4 regions of the Priestia sp. LL-8 genome follow, and region 3 is predicted to be linked to each of the others. Evidence: riboswitches for the same ligand, from Rfam matches in the RefSeq annotation. Region 3 holds a riboswitch; each other region holds the start of a gene.
The links. Region 3 has a riboswitch for S-adenosylmethionine ahead of U9R83_RS24600 (phosphoadenylyl-sulfate reductase). Riboswitches for the same ligand answer to the same signal wherever they lie in the genome.

Region 1 (4,573 bases), 3.5 Mb from region 3:
AATTCGTAGGCTTCTAGCGCTTTTTTTGTTTCAAACGCATTTTTCCCCCATACCGTAATCCCGTGGTTACGAATTAAAATCGCGCCTTGATCGCCTTTTATATGGTGAGAAAACTCTTCTGCTAGTGTCGGAATATCCGAGTAATTCGGAATAATCGGAACAGTAATTTCCGCATCTTCCTCCCAAATACCCAGTGCCTTAATAATTTCTTGGCCTTTGAATGAAATAAGCCCTTCATCTCCGTACAGTTCAGAGATCACGTTGTTGTCGATTGTATGTACATGAAGACTGCACCCAGCATTCGTTAACTCGTAAATCTTAACGTGTAAAAGCGTTTCAGCAGAAGGCTTTAAATGCGTTTCTTCTGCAGGTTTTCCATGTTGATCAACTAATAAAAAATCTTCATTTGTACGTTTTCTTTTGTCTTTTCCACTTGCTGATACAAAGAAAGTTGTCGGATTTTGGTCCACTTTAATTGCTAAGTTTCCGCTTGTACCGAAGAACCAATCGCGTTCTGCCAACTCATCTTTTATATCCGCAAGCTCATGCAACCTTTGCTGAGCCATGATACTCATGCTTTCACCTCTTCTGTTAATTCTTGTAAATGATGAATGACATCATAAAAAGTAGAAAAAGGACGATACGGTAGAGATAGCTCTTCGCATTTTTCAATTAAAAAGTCACGTGCAATGACAGTGTCAGCTAATTTGGCAGCCTGCAAATCCGTAATTGAATCGCCAATAACAACCGTATGATCTCTTTCATCTGCAAAATTGCGAATAATCGTTGGCTTACAGCAGCCGCAGTCATTTGTACACTGTTTATCACATGTATGAGGCCACGTAATGGAAATATGCTCACCAGAAAAATCAGATCCGTTGCAGTAGAGCATTTCCTCTGCAACTCGATTTCCCAAAAGCGGTTTTACAAAAAAGTCAATTCCTCCGCTTACAATATAAAGCGGAATATGATGCTCTTTTGTATAGGCAATAAAATCATCAAATCCATCTCGAATAGCAGACGTCTTTAAAATATAAGAAATAATATCTTCCTTTAATTCCACGGGGAGTAAGGCAAACATTTGCCCTACTCCTTCTTGAATAGAAACGCGCTGTGCTAGCACGTCATCTTTAATACTTTCCCACTCCGGAGGAGCAAATTGTTTCATAATAGCAATAATGTTATCGCTATTTGTGATTGTTCCATCAAAGTCACAAAAGATTTTTAACGATGTCATGCTTTCACCTCTACTGTTCCCCATAGTTGCAAAGCTTTTTGCAACTCTTTTGATTCTTCCGCTTTTTCGGCTAGTGTTTGATGAGAGAGTACTGCATCTATCGCCGCACGGAATGCTTTTCCTCCTCCGATAGCGCCGTCTGGATGACCGTGAACTCCGCCTCCTGCATTAATAATGCTGTCGATTCCAAAGTCCTTCACAAGCTGCGGTACCATTCCAGGATGAATTCCTGCTGAAGGAACCGGGAAAGTCTGCTTATATTTGTACACAGGACGCGTTAATTCGTAGGCAATGCCTGTCGTATCTTCAAGAGAAAGCGCTACGCTTCCGTATGGTGATGGAAACAGTGAGAAATCCGCTCCGGCTAAGCGCAATAGTTTTCCAAGCAGTAATGAATTTGAAAAACCGTAAAACTCTGATGGCGTAAGCGCTCCGCTAACAGCTGGGTGTGCCATAATCGGCAGGTTAATTTCATCATCTTCTCGAAGTGCCTGCAGTACGTCTAACCCGTAAGCAAATACGTTGAATAAAAGAGCATCGGCTCCTAGCTCAGCTGCTTTTCTCGCTTTTTCTTTTAATTCAAACGTTCGTCCCGTTAAATTAACAGCATACAGCGTGCGGTGTCCCGTTTTTTCGTATACTTCATTCAGTACTTTTTTCCCTTCTGTAACGCGAGCTTCAAAAGGTGTTCGTTCACTATCAAACAAAATCTCGTCGTCTTTAACCAAATCCACTCCGCCAAGCGCTTGCTCACGCAGCTGAGTTGTTAAGTACGTCATATCTCTTCCAATCACGCCTTTAAAAATACTCATCACAAGCGGACGGTCATAAACGCCTAGTTTCTCTCGGATACCTTCTATTCCAAAGCGCGGTCCTGGGAATTCAGCTAATAATTCATCAGGAAAATCCAAGTCTAATAATTTCACTTTTCCATCAAGTGATAGTTTTCCGAAAACCGTAACTAAAATAGCCGGTAAATCTCTTGAAAAATTGGCAGTTGGATAAGCAATTTTGACAATAGCCTGCTTAACCTCTCCGCCTAAATATCCGTTAACACGTTCGCAATCTTGAAGCTCAGTTACGGATACGACGCGCCCTTTATGCTTTTGAAGCTGCTGCTGATCTAAAAGCGGCAGATCTGTCCATGAGCCGACGGTTAGTCCTAAAGCGATACCTTCCGCTTTTTTATGAAAATTTCCTTTATTGTCATGTAGTAAGTAGCTTGCAACGATTTCACTCATTATGCTAAAAACTCCCTTGCTGTTTAATATCGTTAATAAAAAAAACCTCTTCTGTGATTAAGAAGAGGCTTTCGTTGCTCTTCTTATCTCTCAGCTGCTGCTGCAAGAATTAGCACCGTGCTTAACATGCGTTAAGTCGGTTGCCGGGCTTCATCGGGCTAGTCCCTCCACCTACTCTTAATAAGAAAGTTGCTATTTATTTAAATTTAATTCGTAGATTATATACTAAATAAAAAATACCGCTAGGATTTATCGGTTATTAATCTCGTTAACTTCTTACATATTAAGCCAACTCAAAAAGGATTGTCAATGCGTTTTTAAAATAAATTTAATTTTTTTATTCGAGATACAGCTTCTCTCATGCGCTCTTCATCCGTCAGCAGTCCTACGCGCACATAGCCTTCACCATATGTTCCGAATCCTACTCCAGGTGCCACTACAACGTGGGCTTTTTCAAGAAGTAAATCTGAAAATTGTTCAGAAGTATATCCTCCAGGAACTTTTAGCCATGCAAAAAAGGAGCCCGCTGGAGATGTAACGTTCCAACCAATTTCTTGAAGCCCTTGAATAAATGTATTGCGTCTAGATTCATAGCGCTTAACTAAATCATTCACACATTGTTGAGATTCTAACAGAGCTACGGCGGCTGCCTCTTGAATCGCCCCAAAGAGACTGACATACATATGATCTTGAAGAAGATTAATAGCTTCTACTACACTTTCATTTCCTACAGCAAATCCAACTCGCCATCCCGCCATGTTATACGTTTTAGAAAGAGTATAAATTTCAATTCCCGTCTCTTTTGCACCAGGAGTCTGTAAAAAGCTGATTGGCTTTTTACCATCAAATCCAATTGCTCCGTAGGCAAAGTCGTGTACCACACAAATATCGTGCTTGGCAGCAAACGCCACGGTGTTTTCAAAAAATTCTGCCGTTGCCACTGCACCAGTAGGATTATTCGGATAGTTTAAAAACATGAGCTTTGCCTGTTCTTTAGCACTTTCACTTATCTCTTCGTATACGGGTAGAAAATGATTTTCAGCCGTGAGCGGCATCACTTCCATCTTGGCTTTTGCAAGCTCTACTCCAGACCAGTAATCAGGATATCCAGGATCCGGAACCAGCACTGTATCTCCAGGGTTTAATAAGCACTGCGGGATTTCAACAAGTCCACCCTTCCCGCCAAACAAAATAGCTACTTCTTTTTCGGGATCCACATCAACCCCGTATTCTCGCTTATAAAAAGTCGCAACGGCCTCTTTCAAAAACTGATGCCCCCGAAATGGAGAATATTTATGATGCATAGGATTAGCACTTGCTTTTTGCAGTGTTTCTACAATATGTGAAGGAGTAGGCTGATCAGGATTTCCCTGCCCTAAGTTAATAACGTCGTGCCCTTGGGCCATTACTTTTCCTACCTTGCCTACAAGTGATGCAAAAAATTGTTTTGGTAAACTTTTCAATAGTTCCGATTGCTCAAATTGTTTCATCATCGCACACCTTCTCAAAAAATTCTTGAAATTCTAGTCACAAATAATATATTGTAATACTCAACTTGTAAAGTCATTTTTTTCAACTACTAAAAAAGGACGGATGATAAAGTGAGTGTAAAAATTACGTGTTTGCAACTTGATATTGCGTTTGGAAACCCAACTAAAAACCGAAAATATATTCAACAAAAAATGACAGAAGCGCTGCAAGAAAAACCTGATATCCTGGTGCTTCCTGAGCTATGGGATACAGCTTATGATTTGACGCGACTAGACGAAATTGCAGATGATGAAGGACAGCAGGCCAAGCAATTAATCTCTCAGTTTGCCAAAACGAACGAAGTAAATATTGTGGCAGGTTCGATCGCGAAAAAAACAGAGCAAGGCGTCACGAATACAATGTATATTTTTGACCGAAAAGGTCGTGAAGTATCACAATACAGTAAACTGCACTTGTTTAAATTAATGGATGAGCACCTCTATCTAGAAGCAGGAACGGCAAAAAATCTTTTTACACTTGAACAGTCTTTATGCGCAGGAGTTATTTGTTACGATATTCGTTTTCCAGAATGGATTCGGGTTCATACTAGCAGCGGAGCAGAAGT
Region 2 (4,573 bases), 2.6 Mb from region 3:
ACCAAAATTAGCGGTTTATCTAATGCAATGGCTGTTGCCGCATCCATTGCGCTGTTCCACTGCTTGTATTTTTCGCCAAATAAAGCAATAACCACATCAGATTTTTTAAGGAGCACCTGCGTACGTAAATTATTAATTTGAGAAGCAGCTTCATCTTTTAAGACAGCGTTAGGCTGTTTTCCTAAAATTTCTTCTCCAATGTTGTCGGAGCGGTCATGGTCTGTCATCGGACCGACAAAGGTAAGGGGAAGGTTTAATTGTTCTGCTTGGTTTTTAATTTCGTCTCGCCAGTTATCGTGAATTTGCCCGGCAAGGTATACGGTTAAGTTCATTATGTAGGAGTCCTCCTCTAACTAAAGTTTGTTTTATTTTATCAAATGTAAGCGGATAATACGAATGATTTGAATGAGCTACTTTTCCAAAAATAAGGTTATAGTAGACAAATAGTTAAAAAAGAGAAACAATAGAAGGCGTATTGCTAATTAAAGAAAGGATGTACATGATGACAGAAACAGTGCTACAAGTAGATCATGTCAGTAAAGTAATTGGGAAGAAAACCATTTTGCATGATGTATCCTTATCGGTTGAGCGCGGTGAGATTTTCGGGTTGCTTGGTCCGAATGGCTCTGGAAAGACAACGCTAATTCGTACCGTCGTAGGACTCATTAAAGAAACAGAGGGAACGATTACCGTTAACGGCTTTCCTTTAAAGGAACAGTTTACATCAGCTATGAAATCAATTGGAGCGATTATTGAAAACCCTGAGTTCTATGATTATCTGACGGGCTATCAAAATTTAAAACACTTTGCGAATATGCATGAAGGGATCACATCAGAACGCTTGGATGAAGTGATTGCTTTAGTAAAACTTGAAAACAGCATTCATGCAAAAGTGAAGACGTATTCTCTTGGGATGAGACAGCGTTTAGGAGTAGCTCAAGCTATTTTACATAAACCTGCATTGCTTTTACTAGACGAGCCAACAAACGGTCTAGACCCAGCGGGAATGAGAGAATTTCGTACATATTTACAAACGCTTTGCAGGGAAGAAGGAATTTCAATTTTAATCGCGAGCCACTTATTAAAAGAGGTAGAAGCACTATGTGACCGCGTTGGTATTATTCAAAACGGCGAGTTAAAAGCTATTCAAGATCTATCTCCAAATCGTCAAGATCAAGGAATGTACGTAGAATTTGAAGTGTCTGATGCACAAAAAGCAACGGATCTTTTATCACAAGAATTTGAAGTAACGGTGAGATCACATAGTATCGACGTGGCGATTGTAAAAGAGCAAATTCCAGCTGTGAATAAAAAATTAGTGGACAGCGATATTTTAGTCTACCGAATTACCCCTGTGTATGAGACGCTTGAAGATTCGTTTATGTCCGTTACGGAAGGAGAGCACCATGCTTAAGCTAATTCAAAATGAACACATGAAATGGTTTCACAAAAGAAGTACAAAAATCACGTTTATTACAATCGGCATTTTAACTCTTTGTATGGCTCTTTTAATGAAAAAAGTAGCAAACAGTGCAGGAACAGAAGACAACATTTTGAACTTCCTGTCATTTAGTTCAGGTATGCTGATTCTCGTTCAATTTTTCGCGCTTGCTGTTGGAGGGTCAATGGTTGCAAAAGAGTTTGAAGCAGGTACCATTAAGCTTCTTTTAATTCGTCCAGCTAGACGCTCAACGATTTTAACGTCCAAGTACATAACGCTCATTTTAATTAGCTTGTATTACTTACTGAGCTATTTACTTTTTTCGTTTGTATGGGGAGCATTGTTCTTTGGATTTACCAGTCTAGAAGGAGATGCACAGCTGCTTAAAAACATTACGCTTACGTATGACAGTGCGTATATGGAAACGTTTATGATGATGACGTTCGCATTCATGCTGTCGTCTTTATTTAGAAACAGTGCGCTTGCTTCAAGTCTAGCTATTGTCGTAAGTATCGGGGCGAAAGCAGTAACTGGGATAGTATCACAGTTTGGTTTATGGTGGGGGAAATTTTTACTGTTCGCCAACACAAACTTTGTGCAGTATATGGACGGAATGAAGACGATGTTTGACGGCATGACAATTCCATTTTCAATCTTCATCTTAGTTGCACACTTTGTCTTCTTCATGGGCGTAGCTTGGGTGGCGTTTTTAAAACGAGACGTAGCTAATTGATGTGGGAATTTTCACACTATATATTTTTCTAAAATAGCATTTGACAATTAAATAAAAAGAGATTACAGTAGTGAAAGACTATTTTTAAAACAACTATAAACTTCTTATCAAGAGAGACGGAGGGACTGGCCCTATGATGTCTCGGCAACTGGCTGTACGCAGTGCGGTGCCAAATCCAGCAGACGATGTTTCGTTTGGAAGATGAGAAGGGTAATCTTATGATACAAATAAGAGACCTCTTCTTATCAATAAGAAGAGGTCTTTTTTTATTACGTAAACAAGAGGTGTTAAGAATGGAACAACAAAAAGGAAACGGCTGGGCGCTGTTACCGCTGGGCGTCTTTTTAGTCCTGTTTGTCGGATCAGGAATCATAACGGGAGATTTTTATAAGCTGCCTGTATTAGTAGCCATTATCATTGCAGCCATTGTGGCGCTGGCTATGAACCGCAAAGATTCACTTAATGTAAAAGTGGAACGATTTGCTAAAGGAGCAGGGCATCCTGATATCATTATTATGGTACTTATTTTTATTTTAGCAGGTGCTTTTTCTCAAGTCGCTAAAGGCATGGGAGCTGTTGATTCAACGGTAAACTTAGCTCTGTCTGTTCTTCCGCAAAGCTTAGTGGTAGTCGGAATCTTTGTTATTGGCGCATTCATTTCAATTTCGATGGGAACGTCAATGGGAACAATCGCTGCATTAGGGCCTATCGCTGTAGGAATCAGTGAGCAGGCGCATGTATCCATTACATTGGCAATTGCTGCCGTTGTTGGTGGTGCAATGTTTGGAGATAATTTATCCGTAATCTCTGATACGACCATTGCAGCAGTTCGTACGCAAAAAACAAATATGTCAGATAAATTAAAAGTAAACTTTTTTATCGTACTTCCTGCAGCGATTGTTACGGTAGTTTTATTACTTGTAATGACGCTAGGCAATACATCATCAGTAGAAATTAAAGATTTTAGCTGGTTTAAAATCTTGCCTTATGTCGGCGTACTAGTTGCTGCCATATTTGGTGCAAACGTATTAAGCATTTTAACCGGAGGAATTGTATTAGCCGGCGTGATTGGATTAGCTGACGGAAGCTACACGCTTTCTTCTCTTGCTAAAACTGTGACAGAAGGTATTGGCGGAATGTCGGAATTAATTATTTTATCTCTTTTAATTGGCGGAATGGTTGAACTCATTCGCTATAACGGCGGTATTCAGTTCTTATTGAACTTATTAACACGACGCATTCAAACAAAAAAAGGCGGAGAATTCAGTATCGCTGGATTGGTAAGTTTAACTAATTTAGCCACGGCTAATAACACGATTTCAATTATTACAGCAGGTCCGTTAGCGAAAGAAATCTCTGATAAGTATTCAATTGATAATCGTAAATCAGCCAGTCTGCTCGACTTGTTTTCATGCAGCGTTCAAGGGCTTATCCCTTACGGTGCACAAATGCTTCTAGCAGCAGGATTTGCTAAAGTTTCACCGATTGAGATTATTCCATTTACATTCTATCCAATGTTAACAGCGGTTTGCGGTATCATTGCGATTGTAATTGGCTTTCCACGTTTAAATAAAAAATCAAAATCATCTAAAGAGGCTGCTTAATCTAAAGAGGCTGGAACGAAAGTATTTTAGATGAAGTGAAAAACGAACCATTGATCAAGATGTTTGATTAGTGGTTCGTTTTTTTTGTTGTGTTAAACGCAGGTTTCATGTGTGTAGGTCCTTCTAGCAGTTGATTAGAGGGCAAGGCGAAGACTCCCGCGGACAGCAAAGTCTTGCACGGAAATCAACTGGAGTGTCACAAGCGGTTCAGCTCATGTATACTAGTTGTTCGTCTTGAGATTGGATTCATTTCGTTATGTCTCAACCTCTTTTTTTACTGCTTGAAAAAATCAGTCGGTTTTTCTTCACCTAATTCCTTCCAAATCGTCTCATTTTGTTTAAGTGCATAAGCCGCTCCTCCGATTTCAATTCCGCATAATAAAATAAATAATAAAATACCCATGACATGACCTCCTTGTATAAATGAATAAAAAGATGATTGTAACGGGTTTAGCTTATTGCCGCTTCACTTTATAATGAGAATAAAGTATGAAACGCGTTTCAGCGCAAGAGAAAAAGGTGAAAACATGACAAATATCCGAGATATCGCAAAAAAAGCTGGTGTATCTGTTTCGACCGTGTCACGGGTGTTAAATAATCATCCGTATGTAAAAGAAGAAAAGCGCCGACTGGTGGAAGAAGTGATTCAAGAACTTAATTACGAACAAAATATTAATGCCGTTCACTTATCAAAAGGGAAAACAAATATGATTGCCGTCGTACTGCCTTTTATTAATCATCCGTATTTTAGTCTGCTTTTAGAAGGGGTGGCATCTCAAGCGTTAGAAAAGCAGT
Region 3 (4,573 bases):
GAAGGCTTCAAAGAATCCCGTCGCTATAACTAAAATCGTTAAAACTCTTTTCCACTTTCCCTCTGCTTCTTTTTTATGCGCTCTGCGTTTTATCACTTTCCCAATCAAAAAAGCAATGACAAATGAAACTAGCGGAACAATAATCCAAAAAGACATGACAATTAAAAGTTTTTCTACATACAGAGATTGATAAGCTACTCCTACTCCAACAACTGAGCCAACTGTTACTTCACTTGTTGATAGAGGGATACCAATCAAATTCGCGAAAAAGAGTGACAGCGTTGCAGCAGCCAGAATGATAATAACTAATTCTACTGACAGCAGTTTTTCAGGTATGATACCTGAACTGATGGTTTTTACCACCTCACCGCCTCCGGTAACAGCTCCGAGCACAATTCCTACAGCACAGATGAACAGGGCCACTCTTCGCTTTTTAATTGCACCGGAGCCGTATGAAACGCCCATAGCAGCTGCTGCACCGCTTGCCCCAATATTCATTGCAAAAAAAAGCGCAATGATAAAGGCAACATATAAAAGCATCATTTATTCAGCTCTTTCGTATTTAAGATTCGTGTAATCCGCACTCAACTTTTTGTGTACCCGCCCATCTTCCTGAACGTAAATCGTCTACATTATAGGCAGGTGCGGTACAGGGCTCACAGCCGATACTTGGGTAGCCTTGATCATGAAGTTTGTTGTACGGCAAATCATGCTTATACACATAGCGCCAAATTTCTTTCCATGACCAATGAATTAACGGACAAACTTTCACCTTCTTGAATTTCTCATCTTTATTAAAATAATTCGTGTTGGCACGAGACTCAGACTGCTCGCGTCTCAAACCGGAAATCCACGCATCATAAGGAGCAAGGGATTCTCTTAGCGGAATGATTTTTCGAATTTGACAGCATAAGTTAGGCTGACTCTTCCAAAGCTCATCTCCATGTTTTTCAGCTTGTTCTGCAAGAGTTAAATCCGGCTTTTTCATATGAATACGTAAATCAGGGAAGCGTTCTTTAATTGCATCAATCACTTCATATGTTTCTTTAAAATGAACGCCTGTATCTAAAAAGACAATTTCAGCGTCTTTTTTCACTTTTGAAATTAAATCAATTAACACGATTCCTTCGATCCCAAAGCTTGACGCATAAATAATTGAATCTCCGTAGGTATCATACGCCCACTGCAATGCTGAAAGGGCTCCTTTTGTTTCATCTTTACTGTCGAACTCTGGAAATGTATCGCTCCAGTTTTCGTACGTATATAAGTCTGCCATTTTCTCCACTCCAATTCTTAGTTATCCGCGTTATCCAATAAAAAAAGACGGTTTTACCCACTAGAATTGGATAAAACCGCCTCTAGTGTGTCTAGTCAGCGAAACTATTTAATTCTTACTTTGCTTCGGCGTGTTCAAAAATTTGTTTTAAGTCGGGGTTTACAGTCATTGGTTTCCCTTCTCAAATTATCGCTTGCGCTATATCAAAATAAAAAGTCTTCCGTATTGAAAGACTGGGTAGGCAATAAATTTTCACCTTATCTTTCAAAATGATACACACTTTGCTGGAATTAGCACCTTGCTAAGCAGGTTGCCGGGGTTCAGCGGGCCAGATCCCTCCACCACTCTTGATAAGCATTTTTTAAAAATTTTAGCATATTTAGAATATTTGTCAACATTAAAAATCATATATCCGATAAGAAAACTATACTTTAAATTCACAGAAATATCTATACTTTTATTTAAAACAACATATGTAAATTTAACCCAAATGTGAACATATCAGTTTATAAAACGCTTTCTTTTTTCTCCAACTTTTGATGTTCTCTTGCTAAATAAAACGCAAAATCTCTCTATAAAATTAATAGCGGATTTATAAGCTTTACGGATAATTCACCCACATTAGCACACATTACAGATAACACTGACTGACAGATAGGAGCTATATAAGATGGAGAGACAACCCTTTCAATTAGACGATACAATTAAAAATAATGTACGAACATATTTACAGCAGATTTCAACTGAAGCCTCTAATTTAATTAAACATTTAGACACGAGTGATCATTGTATCCTATGTGATTTTGAGGAGATGAGAAGGTTATTTCAAGATGTTCAAGCTACGGCCGCCTCTTATTACTTGCGTCATTACTTATCGCCTTATACATTTGAATATGCTGCTCTGTCCTTAGCTATTCATAACCTCTCTGAGAAACGTCACGGCGCTTTAATTGTCATTGAACGGGAACAAAATGTAGATCCTCTTATTCAAAAAGGAATGCCTATTCAAGCTCCTGTCAGCGCTACGCTAGTTGAGACGCTGTTCTATCCAGGAACACCCTTACATGACGGAGCTGTCCTAATTAGAAATAATCAGCTTATTTCGGCTGCTAATGTTTTACCTCTCTCGTCTATTATTTCAACGAACAAAAAATTGGGAACACGTCACCGTGCAGCCATTGGAATGTCAGAAAAATCGGATGCATTAATTTTAGTTGTATCTGAAGAAACAGGCAAAATTTCGTTTGCGCTTGATGGAAGCCTCTACCCTATTCACTCCAGCAAAAATATGATTTAAGAGCCCTTTCCTGATAAGCAGCCCTATCTTGACTTCTATATCCTTTCTCTTTAATATATTTCATAGTTTTTACATACTATAGATACGGGTGATGCATATGGCAATTTTAAAATTTGAACATGTAGGCGTTCAAGTAAAGGATATAGAAAAATCTATTGAGTTCTATACACAAAAGGTGGGATTAGAGCTCATCGAAACACTACCACATACCGATCCGTCTTTGAAGCTAGCTTTTCTAGGTTTAGAAGGCAATGTAATCGTAGAGTTAATTCAAGGGTATAACTCAAGCTTACCTAATGAAGGTAAAGTTCATCATTTTGCGCTGGCAGTAGATGGAATTGAAGAGGAGTTTGAGCGTTTAAAATCAGCAGGCGTTTCATTTGTGGAAGAAAACATTGTAACTTTGCCAAATGGAGCAAGATACTTATTTTTCTATGGTCCAGACAAAGAATGGATTGAATATTACGAAGTAAAAAGATAAAGATATCTTATACCTTCAGTGAAAAATGGTCATACTGTGGCTATGACTAATCACTGGAGGTATTTTTATGATGGAATGGCTATTATTTCGACTTTTTCGTCGTTCTATTTTAGTGCGGCTTCTTTTTATTATCGGCTGCCTTGTTTTACTTTTCGGCATGCTTATACATTTCCTAGAGCCGCAAACGTTTGGGAATGTGTTTGAAGGAATTTGGTGGGTTATTATTACAATCTCTACTATAGGGTACGGTGATTTTGCTCCCACCACTACGATTGGAAGGTTAGCTGCAATTATTTTAGTCCTCATTGGAACGGGATTTATTACTACTTATTTTGTCACGCTTTCTAAAATTGCTGTTTCCGCTGAGAGCGCTTATCTGGAAGGGAATTTAAAGTTTTATGGAAAAGATCACTTCATCGTTGTGGGGTGGAATGAGCGCGCCAAACTCGTGTTAGAGTCTTATCGCGACGCATTTCATAAAGAAGACATTGTTCTTATCGACGACTCTTTGACTAAAAACCCCATGATCTGTGATCGCGTTCATTTTATTAAAGGAAGTCCCTCTCACTATGAGGTATTAGAACTTGCTAATGCTCGGTACGCAAAAAAAGTGCTGATTACTGCGGATCAGCATAAGACAGAAGAATATGCAGACATGAATACTATTGTTACGCTAGTCGCTCTGCAAGGACTGAACCCTTCTATTTACAGCATCGTTGAACTGTTAACAAAAAAGCATATTCAAAATGCGCAAAATTTGGGGGTAAATGAAATGATTAAAACAAACGAGTTGATTAGTCAGGTCATGTACGAACATATTTTTGTAAAAAAATTAGAGAGTTTAAGAAAAGAATAGTCCCTTCAATTACCGAAGCAGCGCCTCTTCTGCCTCTCTAATTAGCTCTTCTCCTAAGCTGATATACTTTTCTGGAAATGAAGCGTCTGCGTCTTGGGGTTCTGCAAACTGATTAAATGAAGCACCCACGTTTCCATTGTGAACATTGTCATCTAGGCCAATTTGATACTTATGTGAAAGTAAAAATGGCGTACCAATCTGTACGGTTGTTCCTTTAGAATCCAGTTCTCCATTCGTAGCTGTAAACGGGATACGTAAAAACTGATAGCCGACTTCATCATTCATCTTATAGTCGAATGAACCATGATCATAATCCCAATTTCCTCCAATGTTATACCCAAGCGGCTTAAGCGTTTTTTCTAATTCATAAAGCTTGAATAATGTGCCGTCTAATCTTGAAGATAATTCAATCATCTTATCCCTCCTCTGTTTTAACATGTCCTTTTTCCAGCTTTTTATCCTTTATCTCAAAAGCAAAAAAGTTCACCTTCTAACAAGAAGGTGAACTTTTTATTTATTTCAAACGCTTTTCTAATTCTGCTTTTTTCTCTTCAAAACCAGGTTTTCCAAGAAGAGCAAACATATTTACTTTATATGCTTCTACTCCAGGCTGATCGAACGGATTTACTCCTAGTAAATAGCCGCTGATTGCGCATGCTTTTT
Region 4 (4,573 bases), 1.1 Mb from region 3:
ATTGCTGTACATCTGCTTTCGCCTGCTTTCTGTTGAAAAAGAGACCTTTCTTTGGCTCATGCCCCAAGACAATATTTTCAGCCACTGAAAAATGAGGAAAAACCATAAAATGCTGATGCACCATGCCTATTCCGTTTTTAATCGCATCCGCAGGAGATGAAAACGAAACAGGTTTCCCGTGCAGCTGAACACTTCCTGAACTCGGCTTTTCCATTCCGTAAAGCATCCTCATCAACGTTGTTTTACCAGCACCGTTTTCTCCGACCAGCGCGTGAACCTCGCCTTTTTTTAGCGTAAGAGACACGTTATCGTTTGCTAAAAATGAACCGTATTTCTTCGTCAAATTCGTTAACTGCAACAGCTCACTCATTCCATTCATTGCTCCTTTCCCTTTAGGTTTTTTTCAAAAATAAGAAAGAGAAGCCAGCCTTACTCGACTTCTCTTCTCAACTCACTTTGCTAACGGATCTTTTACCACTGTTTTTCCATCAATAATCGAATCTTTAATTTCTTTTAATTGATCAATTACATCTTGTCCTACAAAGTCATTAAGAGGTGTCTTGCTGTCTTGAGTCACATACGTTAACCCAACACCTTTTTCTTTTAAGCCGTATGTCACTACGCCCGATTTAAATTTGTCATTTGCGAGTGCTTCTACCGTTTCATAAGCAGCCGCATCAGATCCTTTTAACTGCGATAAAATGATATGCTCAGGATCTACTTCCGTACGGTCAATATCTTGTCCTGCCGTATAAAAACCTTTTTCTTTTGCTGCTTCAAATACACCCAAGTCGCCTACAGCTGATGCTCCAGCGATAAAATCAGCACCTTTTGAAGCTTGTAAAATAGCAAGTTCTTTTGCTTTAGCTGGATCAGAGAAACTTCCCACATAATTTACTAGAAACTCTGCTTTGGGATTTGTTGATTGTAATCCTTCTTTAAAGCTTACCGTCCATTTTTTTAATAATGGAATATCATCAGCTGCAACCATTCCTACTTTATTCGTTTTCGTAATCAATCCTGCGGCTGCTCCTAATAAATATGAAGCTTCTTGTTCACGGAATACAACGCTTCTTACATTTGGTAAATCAACCACTGTATCAATAATCGCAAATTGACGCTGCGGATTTTCTTGAGCTACTTTTTTCAACGCATCTTCGGATTCAAAAGAAGATGTAATAATCAAGTCATAATTTTCTGCTACGGCAGCACGCAAATTACTTTCAATGGCTGCTTGATCTGTAGATTCAATTGTCTTTACATCAATGTTATACTTCTTCCCAGCGCGTTTTGCTCCCTCATCCATTTGCTGAAAAAACGGGTTAACTCCAATCTTTTCAGGCAAAACAAGAGCAATTCGCTTCTTTCCTTTCTCTTCACTTCCACTGCTTTTTGTGCTTTTTGACTGACAGCCAGTTACGAGTAGTACAAGCGCAACTGCTAAAATAAGAAATCTCTTCATTTAACTTACTCCCCCTATAATATAAAAAAGCTCTTCCTTTATATAAAGGAAGAGCTCGTTAACCAAACGTCTCTTCCTCATCTTCAAGAACATACTGTTCTTAAGGATTTGGCACCATTCTGTCATAGACAGCGGTTGCCGGGTTTCACAGGGCCAGTCCCTCCACCTCTCTTGATAAGGAAAACAATAGCTATTTGTTTTATGTAATATAGTCAATATTAATAGTTTTTTAATAATTGTCAATATTATTTTTCTTTTTCATACAAAAAAACTTTAAAAACAGATAGGATTATATGGTTTTAGTCTACTAAAATAGAAGTTAAAGCCTTTACCTCATTTCTTGAATCATTCTATACTTCTTCACAAAGCGCTTATACTGAATTTGTTGACTGTCGAAAGGATTTAGTGGTAGCAAATAAATTCTATTATGCTTCTTCGGTTAATGTGTTATTAATTGAAACCACTTTACCAATAATGTTAGACTTTTCCTTAGCGATATTGTTAAGAGGTGTTAATGTTGAAATTAATGAAAGAATTATCTGGCATAGCCATTGGGCTTATTATCGCTTTAGCCGTTTCAAAAATATTTTTTGATACCCCGACCAACATTGGAATCGTAGTTATTTTTATTACGAGTATGGTCGTAACAGGGGTAGCAAGAGCAAAACTAAGATGAGATAATCTAACAAAAAAACACCACCTTTTATTCGCAAGGTGGTGTTTTCTTTTAATGATTTTAGTATGTAGTAATTCTAAGTGAAGGCCTTTACCCTTCTCCATCAATCATCGTATACTGCCTTGCAAAGCGCTTGTAGTAAATTTGCTCATCCTCTTGCCCATCGTTAAAAACAAGTCGGTTATGATCAATATCTTTTTCTTTTAACACATAGCCTTTTTCATTCATCAGTTGAATATATTCATCTAAATGTCCTTTTTTCACCATATAGTGAAGAGCATCATCTGAATCCTTAGTCTCTGCTACACCTTGACTTCCCACCTCTAACTTGAATACAGCTGTTGCTGTTTGAATCGGACGGTAATCGCCAAACACTCTTTCCCAATTTAATAGCAGCAGCGCGCCGAAAATTATGATACATCCTCCAGCCGCTACGGTTAGTAAAAATCGTTTTGACACTTCTTTCTCTCCTCTACATTCTTTTTCTTCTATTCAATACAACAGATCGCCCTAAACTTGTTTTTACGCCAAGCCCTAGATACACAGCTGCAATATAGATATATATTTAACAAATACTTGATTTATTGTATCATAATTACAATTATTATCCGGTTTTTTATAAAGCATTAGAACCTTCTTCATATTACGTTTTTTTACCTAATAAAGGAATATAAACCACCCTTTTCACCTATGATAAATGAATCGTTTTTTGCTTTTTGCTTTACCTGACGTTTACATTCTAAAAGACGTGTTACATTATATATATCAGTTACCAACTCAACTAAGACTCCTTGACTATTCTGGCCTACCTTCTCTTTTAGGTAGACTGAGGTTGCTAAATCGTTATATATAGGAGGAAAAAATCATGAAAATGACACAACGACTATCAAAAGCGGCGGCGGCGGCAACGATTACAGGAATTGCGGCTTTTGGATTTGCTCCTGTCGCTCAGCTTGATACACCAGCACATGCAGCTACATCTCAAGAAACAAGCAGTCAAAGTCAAACAGCTGTAAAGAACATTAACGAAATTTATAACGCCGCAGTAAAAGGTGAAGTACCACGATTAACAGCAGACTTTAAAATTGGCAAAACCCTGCGTCAAGACGTTCGCGATCAGTTCGGTCCGCCGCCTGAAGGTTCATCAAATAGCTTTGACTACTATCACGCGGAAATGGGCCATCCTGGGTATGCATTTGGCTATGACCAAAATAACGTCATCAACGAAATTCGCTATTTTGGTACGAATGTAGAGCGTCAAACAAACTTAGGGTCCATCACGCAAGCTAACTTAAAGAAAGAATTAGGTCAGCCAAACTTTACAGGTAAAGTAAAAGGTGATGGTACGACTCAAACGAGATACACGTATCATGCCGGCGCCTATGACCTTGAATTTATTTTTGATGATAGCAAAACATTAAATCACGTAAATTTAGTTGCGAAACCTTAGTTCATAGAAAAAGTAGCAGACAGCCTGCTACTTTTTTTCATGAAATAAAACTAGTGCTGAATCAGCTACGTGTTCATACCCAATCTCCATATAAATCTTGTTAGACGTAGGGTTTGTAGTGTCCGTGTATAGACTTGTTGTTTGAAAACCGCTGTCTAGCATAAGCTGAGAAAGCGTGGACACACAGCTTGAGGCATAGCCTTTTTTACGTTCTTCCCGCGGCGTGTATACAAAGTTAATTGTAATGTTATGAGTCGTTGGACGCGTAGAATTGGCAATCGACACATACTTCCCGTTCACTTCCCATAAAAATAACCGTTCTGCTTCAATAAAAGCTTCGCCTGTTTTGACAGCTTGTTCTTTTGACACAGGCTCTCCAACAATACCCATAAACTCCCAAATCCATTCTGTCACGAGCGGAAGGTGCTCCAACCTTGCTTTTACCAGCACTCCGTCCGCGTCCACAGCTTTTTTTACTTTGTCTAATCGGTAAATGCGCTGATCCATTTTCAAAGAAGCTTCTTGATTTTTTAGCGTTGCTAGTTTTTGAGAAAGATATAAAGCCGTTTGCCTTTCTCCAACTAAGCCCGGTACGTCGATTTCTTGTAATAGCTCTGCCGCTTCGCTTAGTTCACACTCCGTTAGCTTCTGTATTTGAGACAGGATGATTTGCTTAGGATGCGTTTGCAGTAACACAAGCGCAGCACGACTGTCTTTTAAAATAACACCCATGAAATTTGGTTTGCTGCTTTCATTTAAGCTGCGTAAAATGCCAAGCGCTAAGTTATGAAGAACTTCATTCTTCGATAAAAGCGGTTCTACTTGGTTTTTAAATTCCTGCACTTCTCTATATCTATGTAACTGGATCATTTTCTTTCTACCTCCGCAAATGCTCTTACGGGAAACGTTCCGGCTCCTTTTATTTTAGGAGGCACGGCGTAAAATAAAAAGGACTGCGTTAGTTGATCTAAGTGACATAAGTGTT

Region 1: linked by a shared signal. The riboswitch ahead of mtnW (2,3-diketo-5-methylthiopentyl-1-phosphate enolase) and the one ahead of U9R83_RS24600 (phosphoadenylyl-sulfate reductase) in region 3 are both predicted to bind S-adenosylmethionine.
Region 2: linked by a shared signal. The riboswitch ahead of U9R83_RS10935 (Na+/H+ antiporter NhaC family protein) and the one ahead of U9R83_RS24600 (phosphoadenylyl-sulfate reductase) in region 3 are both predicted to bind S-adenosylmethionine.
Region 4: linked by a shared signal. The riboswitch ahead of U9R83_RS18885 (BMP family lipoprotein) and the one ahead of U9R83_RS24600 (phosphoadenylyl-sulfate reductase) in region 3 are both predicted to bind S-adenosylmethionine.

Annotation. Positions count from the first base shown of each region.
Region 1 covers NZ_JAZAQH010000001.1:1,247,516-1,252,088, reverse strand. Annotated here, with positions in the region: gene U9R83_RS06325 (methylthioribulose 1-phosphate dehydratase) at 1-575, opposite strand, end outside; gene U9R83_RS06320 (2-hydroxy-3-keto-5-methylthiopentenyl-1-phosphate phosphatase) at 572-1,237, opposite strand; gene mtnW (2,3-diketo-5-methylthiopentyl-1-phosphate enolase) at 1,234-2,478, opposite strand; SAM riboswitch class I at 2,559-2,665, opposite strand; gene U9R83_RS06310 (pyridoxal phosphate-dependent aminotransferase) at 2,796-3,968, opposite strand; gene U9R83_RS06305 (carbon-nitrogen family hydrolase) at 4,080-4,573, shown strand, end outside.
Region 2 covers NZ_JAZAQH010000001.1:2,153,522-2,158,094, forward strand. Annotated here, with positions in the region: gene U9R83_RS10920 (YtoQ family protein) at 1-332, opposite strand, end outside; gene U9R83_RS10925 (ABC transporter ATP-binding protein) at 503-1,414, shown strand; gene U9R83_RS10930 (ABC transporter permease) at 1,407-2,174, shown strand; SAM riboswitch class I at 2,276-2,382, shown strand; gene U9R83_RS10935 (Na+/H+ antiporter NhaC family protein) at 2,468-3,778, shown strand; gene U9R83_RS10940 (hypothetical protein) at 4,053-4,181, opposite strand; gene U9R83_RS10945 (LacI family DNA-binding transcriptional regulator) at 4,306-4,573, shown strand, end outside.
Region 3 covers NZ_JAZAQH010000001.1:4,705,346-4,709,918, forward strand. Annotated here, with positions in the region: gene U9R83_RS24595 (inorganic phosphate transporter) at 1-543, opposite strand, end outside; gene U9R83_RS24600 (phosphoadenylyl-sulfate reductase) at 563-1,276, opposite strand; SAM riboswitch class I at 1,531-1,633, opposite strand; gene cdaS (sporulation-specific diadenylate cyclase CdaS) at 1,947-2,573, shown strand; gene U9R83_RS24610 (VOC family protein) at 2,671-3,054, shown strand; gene U9R83_RS24615 (potassium channel family protein) at 3,122-3,910, shown strand; gene U9R83_RS24620 (YugN-like family protein) at 3,920-4,324, opposite strand; gene U9R83_RS24625 (glucose-6-phosphate isomerase) at 4,425-4,573, opposite strand, start outside.
Region 4 covers NZ_JAZAQH010000001.1:3,605,425-3,609,997, forward strand. Annotated here, with positions in the region: gene U9R83_RS18880 (ABC transporter ATP-binding protein) at 1-370, opposite strand, end outside; gene U9R83_RS18885 (BMP family lipoprotein) at 452-1,462, opposite strand; SAM riboswitch class I at 1,537-1,643, opposite strand; gene U9R83_RS18890 (hypothetical protein) at 1,977-2,138, shown strand; gene U9R83_RS18895 (hypothetical protein) at 2,229-2,597, opposite strand; gene U9R83_RS18900 (YjgB family protein) at 3,004-3,588, shown strand; gene U9R83_RS18905 (GNAT family N-acetyltransferase) at 3,616-4,458, opposite strand; gene U9R83_RS18910 (cyclase family protein) at 4,455-4,573, opposite strand, start outside.